Regions from separate parts of the Aeromonas sp. FDAARGOS 1409 genome, predicted to be linked through region 2. Evidence: predicted binding sites of a transcription regulator. Region 2 holds the regulator's gene; the other holds the start of a gene.
The links. The regulator sigma-54, encoded in region 2, starts transcription at its own class of promoters, with help from an activator protein. The targets are predictions, from matches to a motif close to TGGCACNGTTTTNGCTT.

Region 1: the regulator sigma-54 is predicted to act here: its motif matches at 9,186-9,202, upstream of flhA (flagellar biosynthesis protein FlhA).

The regions. Positions count from the first base shown of each region.
Region 1 covers NZ_CP077395.1:2,640,729-2,652,223, reverse strand. Annotated here, with positions in the region: gene I6L39_RS12635 (chemotaxis response regulator protein-glutamate methylesterase) at 1-513, opposite strand, end outside; gene I6L39_RS12630 (chemotaxis protein CheA) at 545-2,686, opposite strand; gene I6L39_RS12625 (protein phosphatase CheZ) at 2,698-3,438, opposite strand; gene cheY (chemotaxis response regulator CheY) at 3,451-3,834, opposite strand; gene I6L39_RS12615 (RNA polymerase sigma factor FliA) at 3,945-4,661, opposite strand; gene I6L39_RS12610 (MinD/ParA family protein) at 4,654-5,529, opposite strand; gene flhF (flagellar biosynthesis protein FlhF) at 5,531-7,030, opposite strand; gene flhA (flagellar biosynthesis protein FlhA) at 7,047-9,149, opposite strand; gene flhB (flagellar biosynthesis protein FlhB) at 9,360-10,490, opposite strand; gene fliR (flagellar biosynthetic protein FliR) at 10,577-11,374, opposite strand; gene fliQ (flagellar biosynthesis protein FliQ) at 11,427-11,495, opposite strand, start outside.
Region 2 covers NZ_CP077395.1:1,776,209-1,787,703, reverse strand. Annotated here, with positions in the region: gene I6L39_RS08485 (transcription antiterminator) at 1-1,632, shown strand, start outside; gene npr (PTS phosphocarrier protein NPr) at 1,647-1,919, opposite strand; gene rapZ (RNase adapter RapZ) at 1,936-2,802, opposite strand; gene ptsN (PTS IIA-like nitrogen regulatory protein PtsN) at 2,843-3,289, opposite strand; gene hpf (ribosome hibernation promoting factor) at 3,292-3,579, opposite strand; gene I6L39_RS08460 (RNA polymerase factor sigma-54) at 3,600-5,039, opposite strand; gene lptB (LPS export ABC transporter ATP-binding protein) at 5,105-5,830, opposite strand; gene lptA (lipopolysaccharide transport periplasmic protein LptA) at 5,843-6,361, opposite strand; gene lptC (LPS export ABC transporter periplasmic protein LptC) at 6,348-6,908, opposite strand; gene kdsC (3-deoxy-manno-octulosonate-8-phosphatase KdsC) at 6,905-7,459, opposite strand; gene I6L39_RS08435 (KpsF/GutQ family sugar-phosphate isomerase) at 7,459-8,454, opposite strand; gene mlaF (phospholipid ABC transporter ATP-binding protein MlaF) at 8,661-9,461, shown strand; gene mlaE (lipid asymmetry maintenance ABC transporter permease subunit MlaE) at 9,461-10,240, shown strand; gene mlaD (outer membrane lipid asymmetry maintenance protein MlaD) at 10,248-10,748, shown strand; gene mlaC (phospholipid-binding protein MlaC) at 10,751-11,383, shown strand; gene I6L39_RS08410 (lipid asymmetry maintenance protein MlaB) at 11,380-11,495, shown strand, end outside.

The DNA of each region.
Region 1 (11,495 bases), 860 kb from region 2:
GACGCTCGGTGCACGCACGGGCTCTGGCTGACGCTCGGTGGGGCGGGTCAGGGCACCGCCGAGGGCGGGCCGCACCAGGGGCTCGGGCGCCCGGGGCCGGGTCGTCATCAGGAAACGCTTGCGGGCGATCTCCTTGACCCGCTGCTGCAGCAGGCTGACCGCCTCGTCCTTGTCCCGGGCGATGTCTTCGAATTTCTTGGGCAGAAAATCGAGGGCACCGGCATCCAGCGCATCCAGGGTCGCCTTGGCCCCCTCGTGGGTGAGGGAGGAGAACATCAGGATGGGGGTCGGACACTTGGCCATGATCTCGCGCACGGCGCTGATGCCGTCGAGCACCGGCATTTCGATGTCCATGGTGATGACGTCCGGCCGCAACTGCAGCGCCTTGTCTACCGCCTCCCGTCCGTTCTGGGCCGTGTCGATCACCGTCATCAGGGGGTCCTGATTGATGATCTCGCTGACCCGACGACGGAAGAAACTCGAATCGTCGACCACTAATACCTTGACTGCCATTGTTATTCTTTTAACTCCTTGAGCCAGACGCTCAGTGGCGACGGGCATAGGCCTTGAGCAGGCTGGGCACATCCAGGATGAGGGCGATGCCGCCATCGCTGGTGATGGTGGCGCCGGCCATGCCGGGAGTCCCCTGCAGCAGGTTGTCCAGGGGCTTGATCACCACCTCTTCCTGACCGATGAGGTTGTCCACCACAAAGCCGACCTGCTGGGTGCCGATCTGGACGATGACCACGTGGCCCTGGTCCTGACGGGCCGTCTTGCCGGCACCGCGTACCAGCCACTTGTGCAGATAGAACAGCGGGATCGCCTTGTCGCGGACTATGATGGTGAGCTGGCCGTCCACCACGTTGGCCTTCTTCAGGTCCAGGTGGAAAATCTCGTTCACGCAGCCGAGCGGCAGGGCGAAGGTCTGCTGGCCCACTTCCACCATCAGGGTCGGCAGTATGGCCAGGGTCAGGGGCACCTTGATTTCAAGCCGGGTGCCCTTGCCCCAGGTGGAATCGATGTGCACCGAGCCATTGAGGCTGACGATGCTGGTCTTCACCACGTCCATGCCGACGCCGCGGCCGGAGATGTCGGAGATCTCGGACTTGGTGGAGAAACCGGGGGCGAAGATCAGGTTGTAGGCGTCGTTGTCGCTCATGCGCGCCGCGCTGTCGGCATCCAGCACGCCGCGGCTGATGGCGATGGATTTCAGCTTCTCCGGATCCATGCCGGCACCGTCATCCTCGATGCAGAGCAGGATGTGATCCCCCTGCTGGGAGGCGCTCAGGGTGATGGTGCCCTGACGGGGCTTGCCCGCCTTCTCGCGCACGTCCGGCATCTCGATGCCGTGGTCGCAGGAGTTGCGCACCAGGTGAACCAGGGGGTCGGCCAGGGCCTCCACCAGGTTCTTGTCCAGATCCGTCTCCTCCCCCACCATCACCAGCTCGATCTCTTTCTTGAGGGTGCGGGCCAGATCGCGCACGACCCGCGGGAAGCGGCCGAACACCTTCTTGATGGGTTGCATGCGGGTCTTCATGACCGCGCCCTGCAGATCGGCGGTCACCACGTCCAGGTTGGCCACCGCCTTGGACATCTCTTCGTCGTTGCTGGCGATGCCGAGGCTCACCAGGCGGTTACGCACCAGCACCAGCTCCCCCACCATGTTCATGATGACGTCCAGGGTCTTGGTGTCCACCCGCACCGTGGTGTCGCTCTGTACCGCGCCGCTCTCGGCGGGGGCGGCCGGCTTGGCAGGGGCGGCCTTGGCCGGCGCGGCAACGGGTTCCGAGGCGGGCTTGGCCGCCACCGGCGCCTTGGGGGGCGTCACGGGGGCGGCGGCAGGCGCCTTGGGTTCGGGGGCCGGGGCAGCAGCAGCCATGCTGTGCTGGGGCCCCTGACCACGGCCGTGCAGCTCGTCCAGCAGGCGCTCGAACTCGTCGTCGTCGATGAGCTCGTCCACCTCTTTCTGGACCGACTGCAGCGGCGTCAGATCGGGGGCACCACCGTGCTGGCCCTGGCCGTGGAGCTGGTCGAGCAGCGCCTCGAACTCGTCGTCTGTGATGTCGCCTGAACCGCTCAGCACGGGGGCGGCAGAGACGGTCGGGGCCTTGCCGACACCGTGCAGCTCGTCGAGCAGGCGCTCGAATTCGTCGGCGGAGATCTCGTCGATGGAGCCGCCGCCATTGACGGCCACCGGCTCGCTCGGGGCGACGATGACGGGCTCCGGCTCGGGCTCAGGCTCGGGTTCTGGCTGTGACTGGGCGGCGACGCTGGCGGTGCGCAGCTGCTCCTGCCCCTCGGGCTTGCACAGCTCGTGCAGATCGTGCAGCAGGTCAGGAGAGGCCGGGCTTATCTCCTCGCGGTTCTGCACCTGGGCAAACATGACGTTGATGGCGTCCAGCGCCTGCAAGATGACGTCCATCAGCTCGGCGCTGAGGGTCCGCTTGCCGTTGCGCAGCATGTCGAACAGGTTCTCGGCGCCGTGGCAGACGTCCACCAGCTCGGTCAGGGAGAGGAAGCCAGCCCCCCCCTTGACGGTATGGAAGCCGCGGAAGATGGCATTCAACAGATTCTTGTCATCGGGTCGCTTTTCCAGGTCGACCAGTTGTTCAGACAACTGTTCCAATATTTCTGATGCTTCGACCAAAAAGTCTTGCAGTATGTCTTCATCAACTTCGAAGGCCATGCGTCACTCCATTAGAATCCCAGGCTAGACAGCAGATCGTCCACATCATCTTGACCATTGACCACGTCGGACCTCGTCTGCGGGTTCATGATGGGACCTTCCGCCTCGATGCCGCTCGCCGGCAGGCTGCGCGCCGAATGATCGATAACGCCCTCACCAAACATGGTCAGCATCTCTATCAACTTTGTTTCAACTTCCTGCACCAGCTTGATCACCTTGCGGATCATCTGACCGGTCAAGTCCTGGAAATCCTGAGCCATCAGGATCTCCGTCAGCAGTTGTCGTAACTTATCGGCATCGCTTTCCGAAGCCTTAATAAAATCATTCAGTTGATGACAGAGCGCCTTGAATTGACCCAGCTCCAGATCCCGGCTCATCAGGGCATTCCAATTGGGCATGACCAGCTGAATGTTGTCATTGAGTCGATCGGCGATGGGGAGACTGGCCTCCACCGCATCCATGGTGCGGTTGGCCGCCTTGTCCGTCATGTCGATGACATAGCTGAGGCGCTCCCGGGCATCCGGGATCTCATGGGTGGCCAGGTCAGGGATCCTGGGATCCAGGCGAAAATCTTGCAATGAGTTGTGCAACTGGCGGGTCAACTGCCCCACCTTGTCAAACAGGGCTGCCGCGTTGGGGGCACACACATCGGCGAGGATGTTGTCGGCCTGTTCAAACTCCTCTCGCTCCAGGTGGGCAACCAGCATCCTTGCCTGTTCAAGCGAGATCATGGCACTCGTTTTGGCCTTCATCCCTGCCGCTCCTTAGCCGATGCGTTCAAAGATTTTGTCGAGCTTCTCTTTGAGGGTGGCGGCGGTGAACGGCTTGACGATGTAGCCATTGACCCCTGCCTGGGCGGCTTCGATGATCTGCTCGCGCTTCGCTTCGGCAGTCACCATCAGGACCGGCAGGTGCTTGAGTTTGTCATCGAGGCGAATGGCCTTGAGCAGGTCGATGCCCTGCATGCCCGGCATGTTCCAGTCGGTGACCACAAACTGGAAGTCGCCGTTCTTGAGCATCGGCAGCGCCGTGTTGCCATCGTCTGCTTCATGGGTGTTGTTGTATCCCAGGTCACGCAGCAAGTTCTTGATAATCCGGCGCATCGTTGAAAAATCATCGACGATGAGGATTTTCATGTTCTTGTCCAAAGTTCCTCCTAAATAGCCGTCAAGACGGCTCGCTTACATGATGCAGATCGCAGGTTTTATGGTGCGGATTATGCCTTAGAGTTGCGCTCCAGTGTAGCCAGTACAGTCACTTATACATTCCAATCTCGCAGACGGGCGCGCAGTCTGTGCATGGCCTGGCTGTGGATCTGGCTCACGCGAGACTCGCTCACGCTCAATACCTCGCCGATCTCGCGCAGGTTCAATTCTTCGTCGTAATAGAGGGAGAGCACCAGGGCCTCCCGCTCCGGCAGTCGGGCGATGTGCTCGGCCAGGGCGCCCTGAAAGCGCTCGGCCGCCAGATCGTCGTAACCGCCGTGGCTGGCATCATCGGGATGCCCTATCACATCCTCGCTGACCCCCAGATCCTCGATGCCGATGATCTTGCCGCAGGAGACATCCTGCAGCATGGCGTGATACTCCCCGAGGGAGACCCCCATGTTGGCGGCCACCTCGGTGTCCCTGGCGTCGCGGCCATGGGCCTGCTCCACGTTCTCGATCGCCTCGGCGATGGCGCGGCTGTTGCGGTGCACCGAGCGGGGCACCCAGTCCCCGCGGCGGATCTCGTCGAGCATGGCGCCGCGGATGCGGATGCCGGCATAGGTTTCAAAGCTGGCGCCCTTGCTGCCGTCAAAATTGCGGGAGGCTTCGAGCAGCCCAATCATACCTGCCTGGATCAGGTCATCCAGCAAGACACTGCTTGGCAGGCGAGCCAATAAATGCTGGGCAATCCGCTTGACCAGCGGAGCGTGACGCTCGACCAGCACGTAGGAATCCTGATGACGCAAGTATGCTTGGGCTTTATTCACGGGAGTCTTCCTGTGTTATGACCGGCTTTTGCAACAAGTTTTCCAGGAAAAATTCGAGGTGCCCCCCCGGCTGGTTCGGGATGGGCCAGCTCGCCGCCTTGTTGGCCAGGGCACGGAATGCCAGGGAGGCGGGGGATTTCGGAAACGCCTCGACGATCAGCTTCTGCTTGCGCACGGCGGCCCGCAGGTTGGTGTCGTAAGGGACGCAGGCCACCAGTTCCAGGGAGGTGTCGAGGAAGCGGTCGGTGACCCGGGTCAGCTTGGCGAACAGCTCCTGCCCCTCGCGCAGGGAGCGGACCATGTTGGCCACCACCTTGAAGCGGAACACGCCGTGATCCTTGGAGAGGATCTTGATGAGGGCGTAGGCGTCGGTGATGGAGGTGGGCTCGTCGCACACCACCACCATGATGTCCTGGGCGGCGCGGGTGAAGCTCAGCACCATGTCGGAGATCCCCGCCGCCGTGTCCACCAGCAGCACGTCCACCTGGGTCTTCATCTCGCCGAAGGCGCGGATGAGCTCGGCGTGCTGCACCGGCGACAGCTCGACCATGGACTGGGTGCCCGAGGTGGCCGGCACTATCATCATGCCGTAGGGGCCCTCGACGATGATGTCGTCTATGGTGCACTCCCCCGCCAGCACGTGGGAGAGGTTGCGGTGCACCCGCAGCCCCAGCATGACGTCGACGTTGGCCAGACCCAGGTCGGCATCCAGCACCAACACCCGTTTGCCCTGGGCGGCCATGGCTCCCGCCACGTTCAGGGTCACGTTGGTCTTGCCGACGCCCCCCTTGCCTCCGGACACGGCGATCACTTTCACTCGATTGTTTTGACGCATTTTGCGCAGACCACTCGCCTGATCCATATACATGTTACTCATAAAACTCCGAATCTTCGGTCTCGCCGAAACCCGATCCCCAGAAATAGGGATCCTCTGCTTCCCGCTCCAGCGACCCCATGGCGGCACCGACCAGCAGCGCCGCATTGGCAACTTGAATATCTTCCGGCACCCGCTGCCCGTCGGTGATGTAGCTGATGGGCAGGGCGTTCTGAATGCAGACGTTGATCACTTCCCCCAGATTCAGGCTCTCGTCCAGCTTGGTCAGGATGCAGCCGGAGAGCGGAATGCGCCTGAAATGATCCACCGCCTCCTGCATCACCCGCCGCTGGGAGGTGGCCGACATGACCAGATAGCTGCGAATGCGCACCTTGGCGTTCTTCACCAGGGTATCGAGCTGCTCGGTCAGGCGGATGTCCCGCTGACCCACCCCGGCGGTGTCGATGAGCACCAGCCGGCGATGGCGGAACTGGTAGAGCGCATTGGCCAGCTCTTCGGCGTCCCGCACCTGGCGCACCGGGCAGCCCATGATGCGACCATAGGTCTGCAGCTGTTCGTGGGCGCCGATCCGGTAGTTGTCCGTGGTGATGAGCGCCACCTGCTCGGCGCCATATTTCATGGCGAAGCGGGCCGCCAGCTTGGCGATGGTGGTGGTCTTGCCCACCCCGGTCGGGCCGAGCAGGGCCACGGCGCCGCCCTGACGGAGGATCTCGTCCTCGCTGATCTTGAGCTGGGCCGTCAGCACCTCGGCCAGCTGGGCCATGGCCTGATGGATGGGCATGTCCTCGGGGATGAGCCCCGCCAGCTGATCGGCGAAGGCGTCGTCGAAGCCCATCTTCTTGAGCTCCTTGATGAGCAGGGCGCGCATGGGCTCGCGGCGCTCCACCTCCTGCCACATCAGGCCGGAGATCTGGTGCTCCAGCAGCTTGCGGATGCTGGCCATCTCCTTGCGCATCCCCTCCATCTCCTGATCCCGCTGGGGGGACTGGGCCTGGCGCGGGGCGGCGGCAGGACGGGCCTTGGGCTTGGCGGGCTCGGGAGCGGCGCCCCACTGGCCCTGTTCGGCCAGGGTTCTGGGGGCGCTGCCGGCCGCGGCCAGCCCGGCGGACTGGGTGCCGGCACCGCCATTGGTCTGCCAGGAGGCCGGCGCAGCATTGCCGTTGCCCGCCCCATTCCCGGACCAGGGGCCCTGGGCTGCATTGCCGCCCGCGGGGTTGGCCGGGTTGAGCTTCTGCTGGCGTGCCAGCAGGGCGGCCAGGGTATCGGCATAGTATTCGTTCTGTTCCTTGGGCGGCGCCGAACGCGTCATCTGCTTGCCCGCAGACGAGATATTGACGCTCTCTTCGTTCAACTGACGGCGAACCGGCGCGTCTTTGGGCCCCGGCACCTGGGACTGGTAATCGACGGCCGCGACTATCTCTACCCCACCGGTGACCTTCTTGTTGGACATGATGACGGCATCGGGCCCGAGAGTCTCCTTGACCTCGGCCAGCGCCGTGCGCATGTCTTTGGCAAAAAACCGCTTAATCTTCACCCGTCATCTCCGCTAACTAGCCCTGTCCCACCGCACTGACGATGCGGATCTGCTTGTCGTCAGGCACTTCCTGATAGGACAGCACGCGTAATCCAGGAATGGCATTCTTGACAAATTTCGCCAGGGTATTGCGCAATATCCCCGATGTCAGAAGCACGGCCGGCTGGCCTTCCAGTTCTTGTCGTTGAGTGGCTTCCACCAGGGAGCGCTGCATCCGCTCCGCCAGTCCCGGCTCGATGCCGGCGCCATCTCCCCCACCTGCCTGCAGGGATTGATGCAATATGCGTTCCAACTCCGGTGACAGGGTGATCACCGGCAGCTCGGGCTCTGGGCCGGCGATCTCCTGCACGATGAGTCTGCGCAGGGCGATGCGGCAGGCCGCGGTCAGCACTTCCGGGTCCGGGCTGCGGGGCGCATATTCCACGAGGGTCTGCAGGATAGTGCGCATATCGCGAATTGGCACGCCTTCATTGAGGAGATTTTGCAGTACCTTCACCAGGTTGCCCATGCTGATCACCTCGGGAACCAGCCCTTCCACCAGCTTGCTCTGGTGTTTCCCTATCATGTCCAGCAGTTGCTGCACTTCGTCGTGGCCAAGCAGCAGGGCGGCGTGGTTGGAGAGGATCTGGCTCAGGTGGGTGGCCACCACGGTGGCCGCATCGACCACGGTATAGCCCAGCGTCTGCGCCTGGGAGACCTGCTCCTTGGCGACCCAGACCGCCTCCAGCCCGAACGCCGGGTCCTGGGTGGCGATGCCGTGGATCTGGCCGAACACCTGGCCCGGGTTGATGGCCATCTCCTTGTCGTGATAGACGGTGGCCTCGCCGGTGCTCACCCCCATGAGGGTGATGCGGTACTGGTTGGGGGCGAGATCCAGGTTGTCGCGAATGTGCACCGCAGGCACCAGGAAACCGAGCTCCTGGGAGAGCTTCTTGCGCACCCCCTTGATCCGGTTGAGCAGCTCGCCGCCCTGGTTCTTGTCCACCAGCGGGATGAGCTGATAGCCCACCTCCAGGCCGATGATGTCCACCGGCATGACGTCGTCCCAGCTCAGATCCTTCTGCTCCACCGGGGCATCCCCCTGGGCCGGCAGGAGTTCGCCGCTCGCCGCCCTCGCCTTGTTCTGCTTCTCCCGGCGCAGCAGCCACCAGGCACCGGCGGCCGCCACGGCCCCCAGGCTCAGGAAGGCCAGATGCGGCATGCCGGGCACGCTGCCCATCATCAAGAGGATGCCGGCGGAGATGACCAGGGCCTTGGGGTTCTCGAACAGCTGGCCGAGCACGGCCGTGCCCATGTCCTGATCCGTGTTCTGGCGGGTCACTATGATGGCGGCGGCGATGGAGAGCAGCAGCGAGGGGATCTGGGCCACCAGGCCGTCACCGATGGCGAGCAGGGTGTAGATCTGGGCCGCCTCGGCGAAGGTGAGCTGGTGTTGCAGCATGCCGATGATGAAGCCGCCGATGATGTTGATGAAGAGGATCATGATGCCCGCAATGGCATCCCCCTTCACGAACTTGGAGGCACCGTCCATGGAGCCGTAAAAGTCCGCTTCCTGGGTCACGTCCTGACGGCGTTTCTTGGCCTCTTCCTGGTTGATGAGGCCGGCGTTCAGGTCCGCGTCGATGGCCATCTGCTTGCCGGGCATGGCGTCCAGGGTGAAGCGGGCGCTCACCTCGGAAATCCGCCCCGCACCCTTGGTGACCACCACGAAGTTGATGATCATCAGGATCATGAAGACGATGATGCCCACCGCATAGTTGCCGCCGATCACCACGTTGCCGAACGCCTCGATCACGTGGCCGGCCGCCGCGCTGCCGTTGTGGCCCTCCAGCAGCACCACCCGGGTGGAGGCCACGTTGAGGGCGAGTCGCAGCAGGGTCGCTATCAGCAAGACGGTGGGGAAGGCGGCGAATTCCAGGGGCCGGCGGGTATAGACGGCCACCAGCAGCACCACGATGGAGAGGGCGATGTTGAAGGAGAAGAGGATATCCAGCATCAGGGGCGGAATGGGGAGTACCACCATGCCGAGGGAGGCGAGCACCAGCAGCGGGGTCCCGACCCCCTTGGTCAGCAACCACCTGTACTCTTTGAAACGGCCCAGCCCTGCCTTCAATCCCATCGTGCTTCTCAATGTTCAACTACCGATGCCGGATTAAAGCAAATATCAAGCCAATGATTCAATTAATTGATCTGCATGGGTTTTATTTTGATGCTGTCAGAAGTCCGTCGCAGGCTTTCCGGGCCGGGGCGGCAAGGAGGCTGGCGTCTCCCTGCCGGGAGAACATTGGCGACGGGTCCCAGGCGAACAGGTCAGGCTCCAGCTAGCGCCTTACTTGCGAAACTCGGGCGGGATGGGCAGATCCTTGGCGAGGGGGGTCGGCCGCCGGCCACGGCCGCGGCGGAACTTCTTGAGCTGGTAGACATAGGCCAATACCTGGGCCACGGCGGCGAAGAGCCCCTCGGGGATCTCCTGGCCAATCTCGGTGGCGTGGTAGATGGCCCGGGTCAGCGGCGGCGAGGACATCACGGGGATGTCGTACTCGCGCGCTATCTCCCGGATCTTCATGGCCACCTCGTCGACCCCCTTGGCCAGCACCTTGGGCGCCGCCCCCGGCTTGCCCGCATCGTATTTCAAGGCCACCGAGTAGTGGGTCGGGTTGGTGATGATGACGTCCGCCTTGGGCACGTCCCCCATCATGCGGCGCATCGCCATCTGCATCTGCAGCTGGCGGATCCGCCCCTTGACCTCGGGCTTGCCCTCGCTGTCCTTGAACTCGTCCTTGACCTCCTGCTTGGTCATCTTGAGCTGGCGATTGTGGTTCCAGGTCTGGAACGGCACGTCGATGGCGACGATGGGAATGAGGGCGCAGCAGAGGATAATGAGCATCCAGAGCAGCAGGTCCAGGGCGTCTATGATGCCACCAGGGAAGCCCTCCAGGGAGAGGTTGAGCAGGTGGTTGAACTGGCTGGAGAGCATCCACCAGGCGAACAGGGAGATGAACAACACCTTGGCGATGGACTTGACCAGTTCCACCAGGGACTGCACCCCGAACATCCTCTTCAAACCACTCAAGGGGCTCAGTTTGCTCCACTTGGGCAGCATGGCCTCGGAGGAGAAGTTCATCCCGCCGAGCAGGGTATTGCCGACGAAGGCGGCGATGATCACCAGCAGAAACAGCAGCCCCAGGGGTTGGAGCAGCTCTCCCAGCAGGGCCGGCACCATGACCCCCATGGCGTTGGGATCGAACGCCTGATCCCGGTCCAGGGTGAAGCCCATGGTGAGCACCTTGACCATGGCATCGGCCAGGCTCTCCTTGATCATCAGAAGCCCGAACACGGTCGCCAGCAGGACGCTGGCGGTACCCAGTTCCTTGGAGCGTGCAATCTGCCCTTTTTCCCGGGCCTGTTGCAGTCGTTTGCCCGTGGGTTGTTCTGTGCGTTCCTGATCGGTATCAGCCATGCTGACCTCCGATGGGGATCATCCCGCCAGCAGCCTGCCACAATGGCAGCCCACTCGGTTGTTCGATGCCATCGCCCCGAACGAGATCAGCCATGCTGACCCCCCAGGCACTGGACGTTGATCAGCTCGCAGCTGGTCTCCTGCACCCGCTCCCAGAGGGCATCGAAGTGCCCCATGAAGCCGCCTATGGTGAACCAGAGGATGAAGAGACCCGACATCATGCTCACCGCGAAGCCGATGCTGAAGATGTTGAGCTGGGGCGCCGCCCGGGTCATGACCCCGAACGCGAAGTTGATGAGCAGCAGGGCGATGATGGCCGACAGCGCCATCACCAATGAGGCCTGGTACATGATCCCGAGGAAGCTCACCAGGCTGCGGATGGCGGGCAGGGTCAGCCCGCTGTCCGACACCGGCAGGGTCTCGAAGCTCAGCACCACCATGCGCAGCATCAGCAGGTGACCATCCACCGCCAGGAACACCAGGGTCGCCAGCATCAGGTAGAACTGGCCCACCACGGGGGCCGACTGACCGTTCATGGGGTCCACCAGGGTGGCGAAGCCCAGGCTGGTCTGCATGGCGATGACCTGGCCCGCCATCACGAAGGTTTCCAGCAGGAACTGGGTCATCAGGCCCAGCGCGATGCCGATGAGCAGCTGCTGGCCGAGCACCAGGAAGCTGCCGACGGAGAAGAGCTCAATCTTGGGCATGGGGGGCAGCAGGGGCGCGATGATGAGGGTGATGGCGAGCGCCAGGCCGATGCGGATATGGGCAGGGGCCAGCCGGCTGCCAAACACCGCCATCACCATCAGCAGGCTGCTCACCCGGGCGAGCGGCCAGAGGATGCTGGTCAGCCACTCCATGATCACCGCCGTGGTGTAGCTCATGCCCCTACCTCGTGGCTGCGTGATGCCGGCACCACCACGGCCTCCCCCTGACTCACCCCACCACCTCGGGGATCTGGCTCACCATCAGCAAGAAGAAGTCCATCAGGCTCTGCAGGCCCCA
Region 2 (11,495 bases):
GAGCGAGTGCTGCACCTGCAGATCCTGCTGTTGACGGCGGAACAGGGGATCAAGCTCGACGAACTGGCGGACACCTGGTATCTGAGCCGGGCAGCCTTGCAGGGTGACATGACGGAGGTGCGGGAGCGGCTCGCCCACTTCGGGCTCGCCATCGACAGCAGACCCCGGCTGGGGATGCGCATCCAGGGGGGCGAGACGGCGATCCGCGCCTGCCTCACCCAGCTGCTCTGCCAGGAGCTGCTGCACCGGCATCCGCTCCAGAGCCTGCTGCCCACCCTCTGCCCCAGCAAGACGCTGGAGGTAGTAGGCAACCACATTCACGAGCAACTCGGTCGCCATCAGCTGCGTCTGGCCGACGAGAGCCTGCAGCAAGTCACCGTCTACTGCGCCGTCGCCCTGCTGCGCCAGGCGTCCGGCCACGAGTTGCGGCAGTTTGCCAGCGACGACATCACGCCGGCCCTGGCTGCGGTGGCCCGCGACATCTATGCCGAGCTGCCGACCCTGACCCCGCCGGGGCAGGAGGAGATCGCCTGCCTCGCCATCCAGATCCAGGCACGCCTCACCGCGGAGACGCCCCTGCTCAGCCCGGCCATGGCGACCGAAAGCGAGCAACTGGTGGCGCACCTGCTGGACTACATCCACCAGCACTACCCTTATGACCTTCGCGGCGATCCGCAATTGCGGGCCGACCTGCAGACCCACATCGGCGCCATGCTGCTGCGGGTCAAGTACCAGATTGGCAGCCACAATCCCCTGGCGGACCACATCAAGCAGTACTATCCCCTCGCCTACGACATCACCCTGGCGGCCATCTCGGAGTGGATCAGGCAGACCCCGTACCACCTGACCCATCACGAGATAGGCTACCTGGTGATCCACATCGGGGTCGGCCTGGAGCGCCACCATGACATCGGTTACACCCGGCGCCCCCAGGCGCTGCTGCTGTGCGATGCGGGCAACGCCACCTTCCGGGTGCTGGAGGCGCGTATCCGGCGGGAATACCCCCAGCTTCAGCTGACCACGCTGGAGTCGGTGCGGGATTACGAGGGGCTGATGCGAGTCGAACAGGATTTCGTCATCAGTACCGTCAAGGTGAGCGAGAAAAATGCCCCCGTGGTGCAGGTGGCCCCCTTCCCGACCCAGTACCAGCTGGAGCAGCTCGGCAAGCTAGTGCTGGTCGATCGCACCCGCCCCTACCTGCTCGACAAGTACTTCGATGCCGAGCACTTCATGGTGCTTGATGAACCTCTCAGTCAGGCGGCGCTGTTTGATCGCATCTGCAGCCAGCTGGAGGCAGAAGACCTGGTGGAAACCGGCTTTCGGGGATCATTGCAGGAGCGGGAGCGGATCGTCTCTACAATGCTGGGGGACGGCATCGCCCTGCCCCACTCCCTCGGTCTGCTGGCGCGCCGCACCCTGGTCTATACGGTGCTGGCCCCACAGGGGATCGACTGGGGCAACGGGGAGAGCGCCACCCTGATCTTCGTGCTGACCATCGCCAAGGCCGACTACGAGGAGGCCATGGGGCTTTACGACCTGTTTCTGGCGCTGATGAACGAAAAAGCCAGCAGGAACCTGCTGGCTTGTCGGGAGTTTGCCGATTTCAAGGCGCTGGCGCGCAGCGCTCCCTGAGGCAACGGGGGAGTTTACTCCTCGTTGAAGCCCGAGGTGAACAAGGCCACTACGGCGGCCAGGGCTTCCACCTCTTCGGGGCCCTCCACCTGGACCTCCACCTGTTTGCCCTGGGCAGAGTCCAGCATCAGCAGGCCGATCACGCTGTCCGCGTCGGCCTCCACGCCGTCCTCGTTGCGCAGCAACACGTGGGCATCGAATCCCTGTACCAGCTCGAACAGCATCATGGCCGGTCGTGCGTGAATGCCTAGCTTGTTTTTGACTTCTACCGAGGCGGAAACTGTCATCTGAGCATCCTGTGTGTCAGGCGGGGTTTGAACGCTTGTCCAACGTGCGATGGCGGATCTGCACGTTCTTGCCAAGCAGCCGGAATGCGCTGGCGAGCCGCTCGGCGATGAACACCGACCTGTGCTGACCACCGGTGCAGCCGATCCCGACGGTCACATAGCTGCGATTGTTGCGCTCCAGATGGGGCAGCCAGGTCCCCAGCATGTTCTCGATCTGCTGGATGAACAGCATGACGTCGGGCTGGCTCGAGAGGTAGTTGGCCACGGGCTCATCCTTGCCGGTGAAGGGCTTGAGCTCGGGGATCCAGTGCGGGTTGGGCAGGAAACGGGCGTCGAACACGAAGTCCGCATCCTTGGGAATGCCGTACTTGAAGCCAAACGACTCGAACACCAGCACCAGTTCGTTCTCTTTCTTGCCGAGCACCCGGGTTTTGATGAGCTCGCTGAGATCGTGAATGCTGAGGTTGGTGGTGTCGATGCGCAGGTCGGCGGTCGAGGAGAGCGGCGCCAGCAGATGGGTCTCTTCCCGGATCGCCTCGTCCAGCGACAGCTTGTTGCGGGACAGGGGATGCAGACGGCGGCTCTCGCCGTAGCGTTTGAGCAGGGTGGTGTTGTCCGCGTCGAAGAAGAAGCTCGAAAACTTCACCCGTCCCTCGTTGCGAACCTGGCTCAGCAGGCTCTCCAGCCTGTCTGTCTGGGCTGGCAGGTTGCGCACGTCGATGCTGACCGCCAGCTTGTCATACTGGCTCTCCACCGAGACGATCAGCTGGGGCAGCAGGTTGACCGGCAGGTTGTCCACGCAGTAGTACCCCAGATCCTCCAGCACCCTCAGGGCTACCGTCTTGCCGGAGCCCGAACGACCGCTTACCACTATTAACTGCATCTTGTCCCCTCACGCCAACGTGGCTGTGTCAGACCCGGCCTCAGGCCGACGTCATGATCTGATAGAGTTCTTCGTCGCTGGTCGCCTGGCGCAACTGGCGGCAGACGGCCTTGTCACCCAGCTTGGATGCCATCAGGGAAAGAGTCTTGAGGTGCTGTTTGCACTCGCTTTCCGGCACCAGCAATGCAAAGAGCAGGTCAACCGGTTGATTGTCGATAGAATCGAAAGGGATGGGTTCGGAGAAGGTCATCAATACGGCGGTCGGGGCAAAAGCGTCGTCGATCCGGCCGTGGGGAATGGCGATACCGGCACCGATCCCGGTACTGCCCATCTTTTCTCGCGCCAGCAGGCTCTCAAACAGCACCTGGCGGGAGGCACCGAGGCGCTCTGCGGCCAGTTCACTGATGATCTCTAGCGCGCGTTTCTTGCTGGTACAAGGGACCGCACTCTTGGTGCAGTCCCGACTCAGTATGTGTTCAAGTTGCATAGTTATTTTTGATTTAACTTATCTTTGTGCTTGATGATCTGCCGATCCAGTTTATCCAGCAGGGTATCAATCGCCGCATACATGTCGGCATGCTGCGAATTGGCGAACACCTCTCCCCCGCTGACATGCAGCTTGGCTTCGGCAATCTGGTTCAGTTTTTCGACGCTCAACACCACATGTACGTTGTTGATATGGTCAAAGTGACGCTCGAGTTTGGCAAATTTGTTGTTCACATAGTCACGCAGAGCTTCGGTAATCTCGACATGGTGTCCGGTCAGGTTGATTTGCATAACGTCTTCCTTCTGTTTGCCTAAACCAGGCGTTTGCGCTGATTGGATGGCGGGATCAACAAGGATTCACGGTACTTTGCGATCGTGCGTCTCGCCACCATAATACCCTGTTCGGCCAGCAAATCCGCGATCTTGCTATCACTAAGCGGCTTGGCGGGGTTCTCCGCCGTCACCAGCTTCTTGATGAGCGCACGAATAGCGGTCGATGAGCACTCTCCTCCTCCCTCCGTATTGACATGACTGGAGAAAAAAAACTTCAGTTCGAAGATGCCGCGGGGCGTATGCATGTACTTCTGGGTCGTGACCCTGGAAATGGTCGACTCATGCATCTCCACGGCCTCGGCGATGTCATTGAGCACCATGGGTTTCATCGCCTCTTCGCCATATTCGAAGAAGCCCTGCTGCTGCTCGACGATACAGCTGGCCACCTTGAGCAGTGTGTCGTTGCGGCTCTCCAGACTTTTGATGAACCACTTGGCCTCCTGCAAATGGGAACGGATGAACTGGGTATCCGTACTGCTGCGGGCATTGCGCGCCATGGCCGCATAGGCCTCGTTGACACGGATGCGCGGTGCCGAGTCCGGATTGAGCTCCACCACCCACTTGCTCCCCTTCTTGACCACGGACACATCCGGGATCACGTACTGGGATTCACTCTGGATGATGCCGTTGCCGGGCCTGGGTTCCAGTTGCTGGATGAGATCCAGCACCTCCTTGAGATCGCTCTCCTTGAGGCGGGTCTTGCGAGCCAGGGTGCGATAGTCGCGATTGCCGAGCAGATCCATGTGCTCGCGGATCACCTCCCTGGCCTCGTTGAGCCAGGGCAATTCAGGCGAATACTGGCCGAGCTGGATAAGCAGGCACTCCTGTACCGAGCGGGCGGCGATGCCGACCGGATCGAAATGCTGCACCCGCTTGAGCACCGCTTCGACCTCATCCAGTTCGACTTCTACCTCTTCGCTGCTGACTGCAGCCTGAATATCTTCGAGGGTGGCCGTCAGATAGCCGGATTCGTCGATGGCATCGATGATGGCCAGCGCGATTGCCGCATCCACGTCGCTGAAGGGGGTGAGCCGCATCTGCCACAGCAGGTAGTCCTGCAGGTTTTCGGTGGTTTCCCCCTGATAGATGCTGTCCTCCCCGTCGTGAATGGGCCCTGCGCTCTGGGCCGTACCGGCGGAGTAGACCTCGTCCCAGGTGGTGTCCACCGGCAGTTCGTCCGGCATGCTCTCCTGGGCCATGGCATCGCTGGAGTCGAGTTGACTGGCGTCCTGTGCCTCTGCCTCACTGGTTTCCTGCGCCTCGTTCTCCTCTTGCTCCAGCAAGGGGTTGTTGTCGAGCGCTTGCTGAATTTCCTGCTGGAGTTCCAGGGTGGAGAGCTGGAGCAGACGAATCGCTTGTTGTAATTGTGGCGTCATGGTCAGGGACTGACCGAGGCGCAACTGTAATGTCGGCTTCATCTACGTCGGGATATCCTTATGTTCAGCGAGGCAGTCACCTAACAAAAATGAGGGGTGCCCCCTTACTATAGACTGAATTGATCGCCCAAATAGACGCGCTTGACCTGCTCATCGGCGAGGATGTCGGCCGGCGCACCTTCGGCAATCATCTTGCCGTGGCTGACGATGTAGGCCTTCTCGCACACATCCAACGTCTCTCTGACGTTGTGGTCGGTGATCAGCACACCCAGCCCGCGTTCTTTCAGATGCTGGATGATCTTCTTGATGTCTATGACGGAAATAGGATCAACACCGGCGAAGGGTTCATCCAGCAGAATGAAGCGCGGCTCAGCCGCCAGCGCCCGGGCGATCTCGACCCGGCGGCGCTCCCCGCCCGAGAGGCTCTGCCCCAGGCTGTCGCGGATATGGGTGATGTTGAACTCTTCCAGCAACTGTTCGACCTTATCCTCCCGCTCTTCCCGGCTCAACCCCTTGCGGGTCTGCATGACCCCCATCAGGTTGTCGAACACCGACAGGCGCCGGAAGATGGAGGCCTCCTGCGGCAGGTAGCCGATGCCGTTGCGGGCTCGGATGTGCATGGGCTGCAGGCTGATGTCCTGCTCGTCGATGGTGATGAGACCGGCATCCCGCTGCACCAGGCCCACGATCATGTAGAAGGAGGTGGTCTTTCCCGCCCCGTTCGGGCCGAGCAGTCCCACGATCTGGCCCGTTCCCACCTCCAGGCTCACGTCGCTGACCACCATGCGGCGCTTGTAGCTCTTCTGCAGACCCGTTGCTTTTAACACTGCCATGGTTTCTGTTTCCTACTTCTTCTGGTCGGCGGGCTTGTCGAAGTTCTCGACCTGATCCGGCAGGAACACCGTCTTGACGCGCTGGGCCGGCCCCTTGCTCTCGGCGATCATCTTCTGTTTGACGATGTCGTAGCGGATGAGATCCCCGTTCACCTGGCTGTCTTCCTGCTTGAGCTGGCCGTTGCCGGTGATGGTCACCAGCCGGTTCTTCAGTTCATAACGGATGCTGTTGCCGTGGGCATTGACCGGCTTGCCGTTGTCCAGCACCTGGAAGAAGGTGGCCGGATTGCCATAGGCCGTCATCACTTCCGCCCCCTTCTCGCCGGAGCGGATCACCACCACCTTGTCGGCCTGAATCTTGATGGTGCCCTGGGTGATGATGACGTCCTCGCTGAAGGTGATGCGGTTGTCCTGCATCTCGGCCACTTGCTTGACCGCATCCACATAGACCTTCTCGGCGAAGTCGGACTCTTTGGCGCTCAGGGTGCCGCACAGCAGCAGGGTCGTGAGGGCCAGATTAACGTTTTTCATTGAAATAAGTGGCATGGCCTTTATCCAGTAATTCGAAATATTTACGTTCCAGGTGACCCTTCAGGCCCACGCCTTCGGTCTGGAATTCCTGGCCCACTATGCTGATGTGCTGGTTGCTTCTCATCTCCTGAGTCACCAGATCCAGCTCCAGATAAGGGCTGTCCAGCGTGGAGATGAACGAGGTCGGCAGCAGGCCGTCCAGATGCACCTTGTCACGCAGGATCACATTGTCATCGGTGTTGAGCACCCCGGTCTCGGCCGTCAGCTTCCACTCGGCCTCCCCCTTCTCGTCGAACATGTAGACCACCGGCTTGTCGAAGGTGGCCTGCTCGAGGATCTGGTAATACTCCGCGTATTCCGACTCCAGCCGTTCGGTCCGTTTGCCCAGTTCGTTGAAGCGGGTCGTCACCAGGTTCCTGGCGGTGAAGTCCGGCTGAAAGTTCTCCACCTTGGTGGTCGGCTCCGGGGCCAGCTCGATCTCGCCAAGCTGCCAGGCCGCCAGCGCCACCAGGAACAGCAGGCCGAAGAGCACCGTCTGCTTGTTCATATCGACGCCTCGGGTTGATAGTCTCCCAGGCCCTTGGCCTGGAGGATGAGATCGCACACCTCGCGCACCGCACCGACACCGCCTCCCAGCCGCGTCACCATGTCGGCCCGCGCCAGCACCAGAGGATGGGCGTCCGCCACGGCGATACCCAGGCCACAGGCCTGCATCACCGGCAGGTCTATGGTGTCATCCCCCATATAGGCTGCTTGTGATGCATCCAGCCCCAGCTTGGCCAGCAGTGCCTCGAAGTGGGGCAGCTTCTGATCCGCCCCCTGCACCAGGTGCTGCACCCCCAGGCCCTTCATGCGATCGCTGACGATGCGGGAGTTGCGCCCCGTGATGATGGCGATCTCGATGCCCGCATTGAGCAGGGCCCGCATGCCGGCGCCGTCGCGGGTGCAGAAGGTTTTCAGCTCTTCGCCGTTGTTGCCCATATAGATGAAGCCGTTTGAGAGCACTCCATCCACATCGCACACCAGCAGGCGGATCTGCGCCGCCCTCTCGTACTGGCTGCGCGTCACCGGACCATAGAGGGTCGGTACGTCTTGCATCAAATTACTCCGGCTTTCAGCAGGTCGTGCATGTTGAAGGCGCCCAGCGGACGTCTTTCCCCGTCCACGACCAACAACCCGTTGATCTTTCTGGTTTCCATCAGTTTGACGGCCTCGGCCGCCATCATCTCAGGTCCTACGGTAACACAATTAACCGTCATGACGCGGCTGATGGGGGTGTGATGGATATCCACCTGCAGATCCAGAATGCGGCGCAGGTCACCATCGGTGAACAGGCCGGCAAGCAGCCCCCGTTCATCTACCACCGCCGTCATGCCGAGCCCCTTGCGGCTCACTTCCAGCAGCGCCTGGCTGATGGTGGCATCTATCCCCACCTTGGGCAACAGCTCACCGCTGTGCATCAGATCGCCGACCCGCAGCAGCAGCCGCTTGCCGAGGGACCCGCCCGGGTGCGACAGCGCGAAGTCATCGGCGGTGAAGCCGCGGGCCTCCAGCAGGGCCACGGCCAGCGCGTCCCCCATCACCAGGGTCGCGGTGGTGCTGGAGGTGGGTGCCAGACCGAGGGGGCAGGCCTCCTTCTCCACCTTGATGCACAGATGCACATTGGCCTCTTTCGCCATGGTGGAAGCCGGGTTGCCTGTCATGCAGATGAGTGGAATGCCGCGACGCTTGAGCACCGGCAGCAGGGCCAGGATCTCGTCGCTCTCGCCGGAGTTGGAGATGGCGATGATGAGATCCCCGCCGGAGATCATCCCCAGATCCCCGTGGCTGGCCTCGCCCGGGTGCAGGAAGAAGGCGGGCGTCCCCGTGCTGGCCAGGGTCGCGGCAATCTTGTTGCCGATATGACCCGACTTGCCCATGCCGGTCACCACTATCTTGCCGCCGCAGCGCAGCACCATCTCGCAGGCGCGCTCGAAGGCTTCGTCAAGGTACTGGTAGAGCCCATCGATGGCTTGTTTTTCTATGTCCAGCACCGCACGGGCACTGCGACGGAAATCGAACAATTCAGACACTTTTTCAGGCTTTACAGACATAAAGGCACAGCTCCGGGCCGAAATTTGCTGCGGGATTATAAAAAAGTCTGCCGAGATAAGCGAATCGGATGCGGAAGGGCTGGTCGTTGATGCAAGTTGTTACATAAAACTGTCGCATCTTTGGGGGGGAAACCCGCTCAATAGTTGTTCCTCGCTGTTGCTTAGACCTAGACTAGCCCATAAAATTCGCTCTTCATTTATACCGGATGGACAATTGTTTGAACGATGACCTGATCACCATCTCCGACCTGACGTTCAGTCACGGAGATAGGTTGCTGTACGACAGGATCAACCTGACCATTCCCCGTGGCAAGGTCACCGCCGTCATGGGGCCGAGCGGGATCGGCAAGACCACCTTGCTGCGCCTGATCGGGGGCCAGCTGAAGCCTGAATCCGGTCACATCCTGTTTGACGGGGAAGACATCCCCACCCTCTCGCGCAGCCGGCTGTATGAAGTGCGAAAGCGGATGAGCATGCTGTTCCAGAGCGGCGCCCTGTTCACCGGCATGACGGTCTTCGACAACGTGGCCTTTCCGCTGCGGGAGCACTCCGGTCTGCCGGAGGAGCTGATCCACACCATCGTCATGATGAAGCTGCAGGCGGTGGGCTTGCGCGGCGCGGCGAAACTGATGCCCTCCGAGCTCTCCGGCGGCATGGCCCGACGCGCGGCCCTGGCCAGATCCATCGCGCTGGATCCGGATCTCATCATGTATGACGAGCCCTTCGTCGGTCAGGATCCCATCACCATGGCGGTGCTGGTCAAGCTGATCAAGGAGCTCAACGGCGCCCTCGGCATCACCTCCGTCATCGTCACCCACGACGTGAAAGAGGTGCTGAGCATCGCCGACTACGCCTACATCATCGCCAACCGCAAGGTGGTCGCGCACGGCACGCCGGAGCAACTGCGCGAAGAGCACAATCCCGAAGTCGAGCAGTTCCTGAAAGGATTGCCCGACGGTCCTGTTCCGTTTCATTTTCCGGCAGGCGACCTGCTACAGGATCTGTGATGTTGACAACTCAGGTAAGCAAGCTGGGTCGGAGCGGGGTGCGCTTCATCAGCGCCATCGGTCGCGCCACCATCATGCTGTTTCATGCGCTGGCGGGCCGCCCCCAGCCGCGCAAGCACTTCCCGCTGCTGGTGCAGCAGCTCTACGTGGTGGGTGTACAGTCCGTCGCCATCATACTGGTGTCGGGCCTCTTCATCGGCATGGTGCTCTCGCTGCAGGGCTACAACGTATTGAAGGATTTCGGCGCAGAGCAGAGCCTGGGGCCCCTGGTCTCCCTCTCCCTGCTGCGGGAGCTGGGCCCCGTGGTCACCGCCCTGCTGTTCGCCGGTCGTGCGGGCTCGGCCCTCACCGCCGAGATCGGCCTGATGAAGGCCACCGAGCAGCTCTCGAGCCTCGAGATGATGGCCGTCGATCCCCTGCGCCGCGTCGTGGCGCCACGCTTCTGGGCCGGTGTCATCAGCATGCCGCTGCTGGCCTTCATGTTCAGCCTCATCGGCATCTTCGGCGGCAAGCTGGTTGGCGTGGACTGGCTGGGGGTGGATGAGGGCAGTTTCTGGTCCGCCATGCAGGCCTCCGTCGACTGGCAGGACGACATCATGCAAGGGGCCATCAAGAGCCTGATCTTCGCCCTGGTGGTCACCTGGATCGCACTCTTCAACGGCTATGATGCCAAACCGACCTCGGCCGGGATCAGTCAGGCGACGACCCGCACCGTGGTCCACTCATCCCTGGCCGTGCTCGGTCTGGATTTTATACTCACCGCAGTCATGTTTGGATAAGGGAAAGATGAAGTTCAGCAAAGTAGAATTTCTGGTTGGCGCCTTCATGCTGGCTGGCATCGCGGCCATTCTGGCATTGGCACTGCAAGTGGCGGGGTTGAGTTTCAAACCGGAAGGAGAAACCTATACCCTGCGCGCCCATTTCGATAATATCGGCGGCCTGAAAGTACGCTCGCCGGTCAAGGTGGGTGGCGTCGTCGTCGGCCGGGTCAGCGACATCAGCCTGGATGCCAAGAGCCAGGTGCCCGTCGTCTCCCTGCAGATGCAGAAGAGTGCCGGCGAGTTCTCCGAGACCAGCACCCTCTCCATCCTCACCTCAGGTCTGCTCGGCGAGCAGTACATCGGTCTGGCTCCTGGCTTCACCGACGAGGATATGGGCACCAGCATGCTCAAGGACGGCGACATGATCGAAGACACCAAGTCCGCCATCGTGCTGGAAGACCTGATTGGCAAGTTCCTTTACAGCCAGTCCTCTCCGGCCGCCAATACACCCGCAACCAAGGAGTAACCATGTTCAAGAAAGTCGCCCTGCTGCTGGGTCTGATGACCAGCATGCTGTTCTCCCTCGTCGCCCGGGCGGATGTCAACACCTCGGATCCTTACGCCCTGGTGGATCAGGCCGCCCAGCAGACCTTTGCCCGCCTGAAAGCCGACCAGGCCCAGGTGAAGAGCAACCCGGACCACCTGAGGGTGATCATCCGCGAGGAGCTGCTGCCCTATGTCGACAACCGCTTCGCCGCCTACAAGGTGCTCGGCAACCAGATCAAGCAGACCACCCCGGCCCAGCGTGACGCCTTCGTCGACGTCTTCACCGAGTACATGGTGAGCTCCTACGCCGATGCCCTGGCCCACTTCGACAAGCAGACCGTCAAGGTTCAGCCGGGCAAGGCCGCCGAGAGCAACATCACCGCCGTCAACGTCAGCGTGAAAGAGGCCGGCAAGCCGGACATCTTCCTCGAATTCAAGCTGCGCAAGAACAACAAGACCGGCGAGTGGAAAGCCTTCGACATGGTCGCAGAAGGGATCAGCCTGCTCTCTGCCAAGCAGAACGAGCTCGGCGGCCTCATCCGCCAGAACGGCATCGACGCGGTGATTGCCCAGCTGCGCGAACACAATGCCAAGCCGCTGGTCATCAAGTCATGATCCTGAGCGGTGACTTGCAGGCGGCCCAGGTCAACGATCTTTGGCAACGCCGCGCCGACTGGTGGCAGGACGACCGACTCGAACTCGGTGCCGTCACCACCCTGGATTCCGC